Linked DNA regions of Phreatobacter oligotrophus. The protein of the gene in region 2 interacts with the protein of the main gene of each other region in a pairwise test. Links are inferred from orthologs where the notes say so. Each region holds a gene or a part of one and is shown on either strand. Other genes may lie near its edges.

Region 1 (3,553 bases), on a different replicon or contig from region 2:
CGTCTCCAGGGCGCCGGGCTTGTGGGCATAGTCGACGACCACCGGTGCGCCGTCCTTGGCGCCGACGAATTCGAGCCGGCCCTTCGCGCCTTCCAGCGTCTCCAGCGCGGCGAGCGCCTTGTCGGGATCGGTGCCGCAGCCGACCGCGAGGCCCGCGGCCACGAGGGCGTTCTCCACCTGGAAGCGGCCGAGCAGCGGGATCAGCACCTCGCTGTCACGGCCGAAGGCGCGCAGCTTCACGCGCTGGGAAGCCCCCTTGATCGTCTCGGAGAGGATGGCGATGCCGGTCTCACCGAAGGCCCTGTCGCGCCCGACCATCAGGAGGCGCTGGCCGCGCGCGCGGGCCGCAGCGGCGAAATGGTCGCCCTCCGGGCCGGCGACAACCACCGCCGTGCCGTCAGGCGGCAGGAGGTCGGTGAAGAGCCGCAGCTTCGCGGTTCGATAGGCCTCGAAGGTCTTGTGATAGTCGAGATGGTCGCGGGAAAGGTTGGTGAAGCCGGCAGCCTGGATGCGCACGCCGTCGAGCCGGTGCTGATCGAGGCCGTGGGACGAGGCCTCGAAGGCGACGTGGGTGACGCCCTCCCCCGCCAGCGTGTCGAGGGTCTGGTGCAGGGTCACCGGGTCGGGCGTCGTCAGGCCGCCATAGACCTTGCCGGAGGGGCGCACCACGCCGACCGTGCCGATGGAAGCGCTCGGATGGCCGTCGAAGGCGAAGATCTGGCGAACGAAGGCCGCAACCGACGTCTTGCCGGAGGTACCGGTGACGGCGGCGATGGTGCCGGGCTGGCGCGGATGGAAGCGGCTCGCCGCCAGAGCCAGCGTCCGGCGGGCATTGGCGACGCACACCACCGGCACATCGCCGATGGAGGCGGGCGCGGCGGGCGAATCGGTGACGATGGCGGCGGCGCCGGCGCGGGCCGCGGCCTCGGCATAGGCCATGCCGTCGGTCTTCTCGCCTTTCAGGGCAAAGAACAGGCTGCCCTTCGCCACGGCCCGGCTGTCGGCGGTGACGCCGGTGACGGGGGCTGCCGCGCCATTGCCGGGCGCCTCGTCGGCAAGCAGGTCCTTGAGGGTCAGGGTCGTCATGCAGGCTCTCGGATCGCGCGCATCAGCACGGGACAAGATGGCGGACTTTAGGCGGTGTCCCGGTCGGGGCGATGCGACCGAGGGTCACCGTCCCGGCATGCGGTAGCCGACCTGGATCGTCTGCATGGCCGGGGCAAGGTCGAAGCGCGGCTGCAGGCCGAGGAGCGGCGCGGAACGGGCGATGACGCGGCCGGCCGTCGGGGCGGCATTGAAGCCGGCGGTGGCGAGGCCATGGGTCTCGGGGATGCCGCGCGGCTCGTCCAGCATGACGAGCAGGAGGTAGCGCGGCTGGTCGGCGGGGAAGACCGCCATGAAGGAGTTGAGCTGCTTGTCCTTGGAGTAGCGGCCGCCGATCACCTTCTCCGAGGTGCCGGTCTTACCGCCGACGTAGAAGCCCTCGACATCGGCGCGCCGGCCGGAGCCGCGCTCGGAATTGAGGCGCATCAGGAAGCGCATGGCCTGCGAGGTCTCGGGACGGATGACCTGGCGCGAGGCAGCCTGGACCTGCTCGGGCGAGCGGCGCAGGAAGGTCGGCGTGATCAGCCGCCCGCCATTGACCAGCGCGGCGGTGCCCATGACCGCCTGGAGCGGGGCGACCGAGATGCCGTGGCCGAAGGAGACGGTGGCGGCGGTGATGTCGGCCCAGCGACGCGGTACGAGCGGCGCGGTGGAGGGGCCGATCTCGGTGACGACGCGGTCGAACTGGCCGAGACGGCGCAGGAAGGACCGCTGATGCTCTCCGCCGAGCGACAGCGCCATGCGGCTGGTGCCGATGTTGGAGGAATAGGTGAAGACCTCCGGCAGGGTGAGCACGCGCCGCTGGGCGTGGAAGTCCTTCACCTGGTGCCGGCCGACGGCCATGGGGAAGCGGGCATCGAAGGTCGAGTTGATGTTGAAGCGGCCGGAATCGATCGCCATGGCCGTCGTCAGCGACTTCATCACCGAGCCCATCTCGTAGACGCCGGTTGTGATGCGGTTGGCGCGGTCGAAACCTGCGGCGGTCGAGGGCTGGTTCGGGTCGTAGTCGGGGATCGAGGCGAGCGCGAGAATCTCGCCGGTATTGACGTCGACGATCACGCCGGCCGCCGCCTTGGCGCGGAACTTCTGGTGCGCCTGGATCAGCTCGTCGCGCAGCACGTGCTGGACGCGCAGGTCGATGGAGAGCTGCACAGCCGCCTGGTTGCGGTCGGTGACCAGGCCGGCGCGGTGCAGTTCGGCGAGGCCCTGGTTGTCGATGTAGCGCTCGATGCCGCCGAGGCCCTGGTTGTCGACATTGACCATGCCGAGGACGTGGGAGAGCGTCGGGCCGTTCGGGTAGGAGCGCTTGGCCTCGCGCAGGAAGCCGACGCCGGGAATGCCGAGGCGGTGGATCTGGTCGCGCTGGGCGGGCGTGATCTCGCGGCGCAGCCAGACGAAGCCCTTGCCGGAGCGCAGGCGCTCGCGCACCTCGCGGGCGTCGAGGTCGGGCAGGACGGCGGTGAGCAGTTCGGTGGCCTCGTCGACGTCGAAGCTCGCCGCGAGCTTCTTCGGCTCGGCATAGAGCGAGATGGCGCGCACGTCGGTGGCCAGCACCTCGCCGTTGCGGTCGAGGATGTCGGGGCGCGTCGAGGAGACTGCCTCGGCGCTGCGCACGCCCGACTGCGCGGAGCGGTCATAGCGCACGACATAGACGACGAGGCTGACGGCGATCACCGCATAAAGCGCACCGAAGCCGAGCATGGCGAGGCGCACGCGCGAGCGCGCCTTGCGCAGGCGCTCGGACTGCGGGCCGGCCAGCACCCACGCGAAGAAATGCCGGGTGCGCATCAGGAAGGAGGGGCGCGGCGGAGCTTCGGCGGTCATGTCGGTCATCAGCGGCCTCCTGCCGGGCGGCGCTGCGGCAGCGGCATGCCGCCCGGAATGGTGCCGGTGGTGATGCCGCCCTCGCCGCCGGCCTCCATGGCCTGCAGCATGGAGCCGATCGGATCGGGATCGATCACCGGCTTGTCGGGTAGGCCGGACAGGTCATGCAGCTGGTTGATGGCCAGCGGCCGGAGGCGGAGGTGCTTCTCCGCCAGCGCCTGCAGGCGGTCTGGGCTGTTGAGCTGAGCCCACTGGGCCTTCAGCTCGGCGATGGCCTCGCGCTCGCGGGTGATCTCGAGGCGAAGCTTCGCCACCTGCTCGCCGTGGCGCGTCGCCTCGTACTTGATGCGATAGACATAGGCCGCCGCCGTCACCAGCGCCGCAACCACGAGAATGTTGAGGAAGCGCATCATGGCCGGCGCCTCGCAGGGGCGGTGGTCCTGACCGCGGCGCGCAGCTTGGCGGAGCGGGCGCGCGGGTTGACGGCGCTCTCGGCCTCGGAGGCGGCGACAGCCTTGCGGTGGAGGAGCGTGAAGGTCGGCTCGGGCGCATGGACGGCGGGCGCATGGCGCGAGCCGGCGGGAGCCTTGCCGGACCGGTCGACGAGGAACTGCTTGACGATGCG
Region 2 (4,076 bases):
CGCCATCTCGCGGCCGAGACCGGTGCCGCCGCCGGTCACCAGGATGCGCTTGCCGGCGAGAAGGCCGTCCTTGAACATCGTCGTCATCGCTGTCTCCCGCGGGTTCTCAGTGGCCCTTGAAATCCGGCTTGCGCTTGGCCTTGAAGGCGGCAACGCCCTCGTCGAAATCGCCGCTGCCGAAGGCCACCACCTGGGCCATGGCCTCGCTCTCCAGGAATCCTTCGAGCGGCAGCTCATAGGCGCGCCGCATCAGCCGCTTGGTCAGCGCCAGCGAGACGGTCGGTCCGGCGGCGAGTGCCTGCGCCAGCTCCATCGCAGTCGCCATCAGCGCCTCGGGCTCGGCAAGCCGGGCGACGAGCCCCATGGCATGGGCCTCCTCGGCGCCGACCTCGCGGTTGGTGAGCAGGATGTCGCTGGCGCGCTGGTGGCCGATGGCCCGCGGCAGGGTATAGGCGAGGCCGAGATCGGCCACGGCGCCGATGCCGGGGAAGCCGGCCTTGAACCGGGCGTCGCGCGCCGCGACGATGAGGTCGGCGGTGAGGGCCAGCGACAGGCCGGCGCCCGCCGCCGCGCCATTGACCGCCGCGATGATCGGCTTGTCGGCGGTCAGGAGCGGGATCAGCCAGCGATAGGTCCGCGTCATCCGCGTCTTCACCGAGAGCGTCGCCCGGTCGTCCATGGAGCGGATGTCGCCGCCGGCGCAGAAGGCCTTGCCCGTGCCGGTGAGGATGATGGCCCGCACGCCGGAATCGGCGAGGAGCCCGGGCAGATGCGTCTCGATCCCCGCCTTGATGCCCGCCGACATGGCGTTCATCGACTTCGGCTCGTTGAGGATGAGGGTCGCGACCGCCCCCGTCCTCTCCACCCGGACCGAGTCCCCGGCGCCTTCGCTCATGATCGTCCTCCCGATGCGTCCGGTTCCGACGGACGAAGCATCGTTTCAGTGGACGAAATCGGCGGGACGAAAGCCACTCCCCATTTCGGGCAGGGGCGTCAGGGGCGGGTGAGCACCAGCGGCCGGTTGTCGGCCGGCGTCTTGACCCAGCGCCCGCCATCCTCGCGGCGGAAGGAGAGGGTGCCGCTTTTGCCCAGGATGACGAGGATCTCGCGGTCGAGCCGCCACGATGTGAGGCCGAGTGCGGCGACCGAGCGCTCGCAGCCGCTGGCGACGTCGAGGGCAAAGCGCTGTTCGAGGGCGCCGGCATCCGCCGCCAGCTCCTGTTTCAGGCCGAGGCTGCACAGGGCGCGTCCTGTGGGCTGGCCGAGGTTCCAGCCGCCGGCGACATCGTCCGCCGTGGGCAGGGTCCGTCCGGCGAGCCCGAGATTGGTGAGGAAATAGACGGTGGGATCGCCGGCCCTGAGCGATTCGAAGATGCCGACCTCGGTTTCCTCGAAATCGAAGGCCGGCTGTCCCGCGCGGTCGAGCCAGCGGATCGCGCCGGTGGGCGCCACCGACCAGGCCGCGACGTTCGCCACCGCCGGGAAGGCGGCCGCGCAGCCCTCGGCCAGCGTCAGGCCGCGGCCCGGTCCCGCCCGTTCGGCGCGGAAGGTCACGGCGCATTTGCGGCTGCCGGAGGGGTTGGAGAGCTCCCAGGGGCCGACGGCGCGCTCCACCAGCGCGGCCTCGGATTGCGCGGGCGCCTGCGCCCTGGCGGGCGGCGGGACGATGAGGGCGGCGACGAGGAGCAGCGCGGGAACCATGGGCCGATTTGAAACGCGAAACCGGTCCTTCGTCCACCCGCCGTCAGTTGTCCTGGAGCCGCAGGCAGGAGAGATCCGCCGCCCCCGCCCGGCGGGTGATGATCGCCGCCTTGCGCCGAACCCCCGGCCCCGGCGCCCGCGCATCGCGGCGGATCGGGTTCGGCAGGATGGAGACCAGAAGGGCCGCCTCGCCCGTGGTCAGCCGCGCCGCCGGCTTGCCGAAGGCGCGCTGCGCCCCGGCTTCGATGCCGAACTGGCCGGTCGGACCCCATTCCGCGACGTTGAGATAGATTTCCATCATCCGCCGCTTCGACCAGATGAGGTCGATCATCAGCGCCAGGGGGATCTCCAGCCCCTTGCGGAGGACGGCCGTCGGCCCGGTATCGCCCTGCCAGAGGAAGAGGTTGCGGGCGACCTGCATGGGCAGCGTCGAGGCGCCGCGGCTCGGGCCGTCCTCGTCGTCGATGACGGCCATCAGTTCGCGCCAGTCGACGCCGCGATGGCGGCAGAACTGCCCGTCCTCCGAGGCGATGAGCACGGCCGGAACGGCCCGCGCCACCTGGTCCAGCGGCACGATGGTGCGCTCGTAGCCCTGCAGGGTCACCATACGCCAGACCATGCGGGTCGAGATCGGCGTCACCACCGTATAGACCAGCGTCAGGACGAGGGGCGTCAGGGCAAGGACAAGGCCGGCGAGGACCAGGCGGCGGAGGAAGCGGAGCATGACCATCGCATCGGAGGGAACGACCGCTCCCGGCCGGGAGCGGCTGGTGCGCGGCATCGATGGATGCCCCGCCGGCTGGATCGCCGTGACGATCGCCGCCGAGGGTCCGCTCGCGCCGAGCGTCACGATAACGCGCGATTTCGCCGATCTCACCGTCGGCGTCGAAAAAATCGCCGTGGACATGCCCATCGGCCTGCCCGACCGGGCGGGACCCGGCGGGAGAGGGCCGGAATCGCTGGTGCGCCCGCTCCTCGGCGAGCGCCAGTCATCGGTCTTTTCGGTGCCCTCCCGCGCCGCCGTCGAGGCGGAGGACTATCGGGAATGCTGCCGGCTGGCGCTGGAGACCTCCGATCCGCCCCGCAAGGTGTCGAAACAGGCCTTCTTCCTCTTCCCCAAGATCCGTGAGATCGACCGGCTGCTGCGCGCCGATCCCGCGCTGGTCCATCGCGTCCATGAGGTCCATCCCGAGGTCGCCTTCTGGCGGCTCAACGGCGAGACGGCGGTGCCGGAACCGAAGAAGGTGAAGTCGCGGCCGTATCCGCCGGGCCTTGCCTTCCGCCGGGCGCTGCTGGTCGCGGCAGGCTTCCCGGAAGCGCTTCTCCTCGCACCGCCGCGTGGCGCGGGGCCGGACGATCTGCTCGATGCCGCGGTCAATGCCCTCGTCGCCCGCCGCCTGCTCGCCGGCACGGCGCGGCCCTTTCCCGATCCGCCGCTGCGTGATGCGCATGGCCTGCCCGTCGCCATCTGGGCTTGACCCGGCGCGCCGGCCGGGCTCCCGTGCCCGGCCTCCAAGGACAGTCCCATGCTCACGCCCGACGACATCCGCGCCGCCCATGCCCGCATTGCCGGCCATATCCGCCACACCCCGACCCTGACCCTGCCGGCGGAGACCTTCGGCACGCCGGTGCCGGTGGCGATGAAGCTCGAATTCCTGCAGGTGACCGGCACCTTCAAGGCGCGCGGCGCCTTCAACACCCTGCTCGGCGGGACCATGCCGGCGGCCGGCGTCTGTGCCGCCTCCGGCGGCAATCATGGCATCGCCGTCGCCCATGCCGCGGCGACCCTTGGAATCCCCGCCCGCATCTTCGTTCCGGAAATCTCATCGCCCGCCAAGATCGCCCGCATCCGCGAGACAGGCGCCGACCTTGTTGTCGGCGGCGCCCGCTATGCCGAGGCGCTGGCTGCCTGCGAGGCCTTCGCGGCCGAGACCGGCGCGCTCTCCGTCCACGCCTATGACGCCTGGGCGACCATGGCCGGCCAGGGCACGGTCGGCCTGGAATGGGAGGCGGATGCCGGCCCGCTCGACACGGTGCTGGTCGCCGTCGGCGGCGGCGGCCTCATCGGCGGCATCGCCACCTGGTTCGGTCGTCGGGTGAAGGTCGTCGGCGTCGAGCCGGAGGGCTCCCGCGCCCTCCACGCGGCGCTCGCCGCCGGCGGGCCGGTCGATGTCGACGTCCAGTCGGTCGCCGCCGATTCGCTCGGCGCCCGCAATGTCTTCGGCCGCGTCTACGAGACCGCCAAGGCCCATGTGGACCATGTCGTCCTCGTCCCGGACGATGCCATCCGTGAGGCGCAGAAGCGGCTGTGGCTCGGCCTGCGCGCCGCCAGCGAACCGGGCGGCGCGGCGGCCCTTGCGGCCCTCATCTCCGGC

What was found.
Region 1: the proteins of C8P69_RS09380 (region 2) and C8P69_RS06265 interact in binary tests that used the Escherichia coli proteins (3 or more experiments, as listed by UniProt). The link is inferred for Phreatobacter oligotrophus from one-to-one orthologs.

What each region holds. Positions count from the first base shown.
Region 1 is NZ_PZZL01000002.1:481,963-485,515, forward strand. The notes cover bases 555-3,553. They hold C8P69_RS06265 (peptidoglycan D,D-transpeptidase FtsI family protein), read right to left. Parts: upstream 2,938-3,553; coding sequence 1,171-2,937; downstream 555-1,170. Other genes in these bases: C8P69_RS06260 (UDP-N-acetylmuramoyl-L-alanyl-D-glutamate--2,6-diaminopimelate ligase), read right to left, coding at 555-1,077; ftsL (cell division protein FtsL), read right to left, coding at 2,937-3,341; rsmH (16S rRNA (cytosine(1402)-N(4))-methyltransferase RsmH), read right to left, coding at 3,338-3,553. Outside these bases: more of C8P69_RS06260, read right to left, coding at 1-554. UniProt on the Escherichia coli protein: Essential cell division protein that catalyzes cross-linking of the peptidoglycan cell wall at the division septum. Required for localization of FtsN.
Region 2 is NZ_PZZL01000003.1:475,362-479,437, forward strand. The notes cover bases 586-3,553. They hold C8P69_RS09380 (transglycosylase domain-containing protein), read right to left. Parts: upstream 2,426-3,553; coding sequence 1,745-2,425; downstream 586-1,744. Other genes in these bases: C8P69_RS09370 (enoyl-CoA hydratase/isomerase family protein), read right to left, coding at 586-895; C8P69_RS09375 (AprI/Inh family metalloprotease inhibitor), read right to left, coding at 994-1,701; C8P69_RS09385 (DUF429 domain-containing protein), read left to right, coding at 2,424-3,179; C8P69_RS09390 (threonine/serine dehydratase), read left to right, coding at 3,228-3,553. In the rest of the region: C8P69_RS09365 (SDR family oxidoreductase), read right to left, coding at 1-78; more of C8P69_RS09370, read right to left, coding at 107-585; more of C8P69_RS09390, read left to right, coding at 3,554-4,076. UniProt on the Escherichia coli protein: Peptidoglycan polymerase that catalyzes glycan chain elongation from lipid-linked precursors. May play a role in peptidoglycan assembly during cell division in collaboration with other cell division proteins.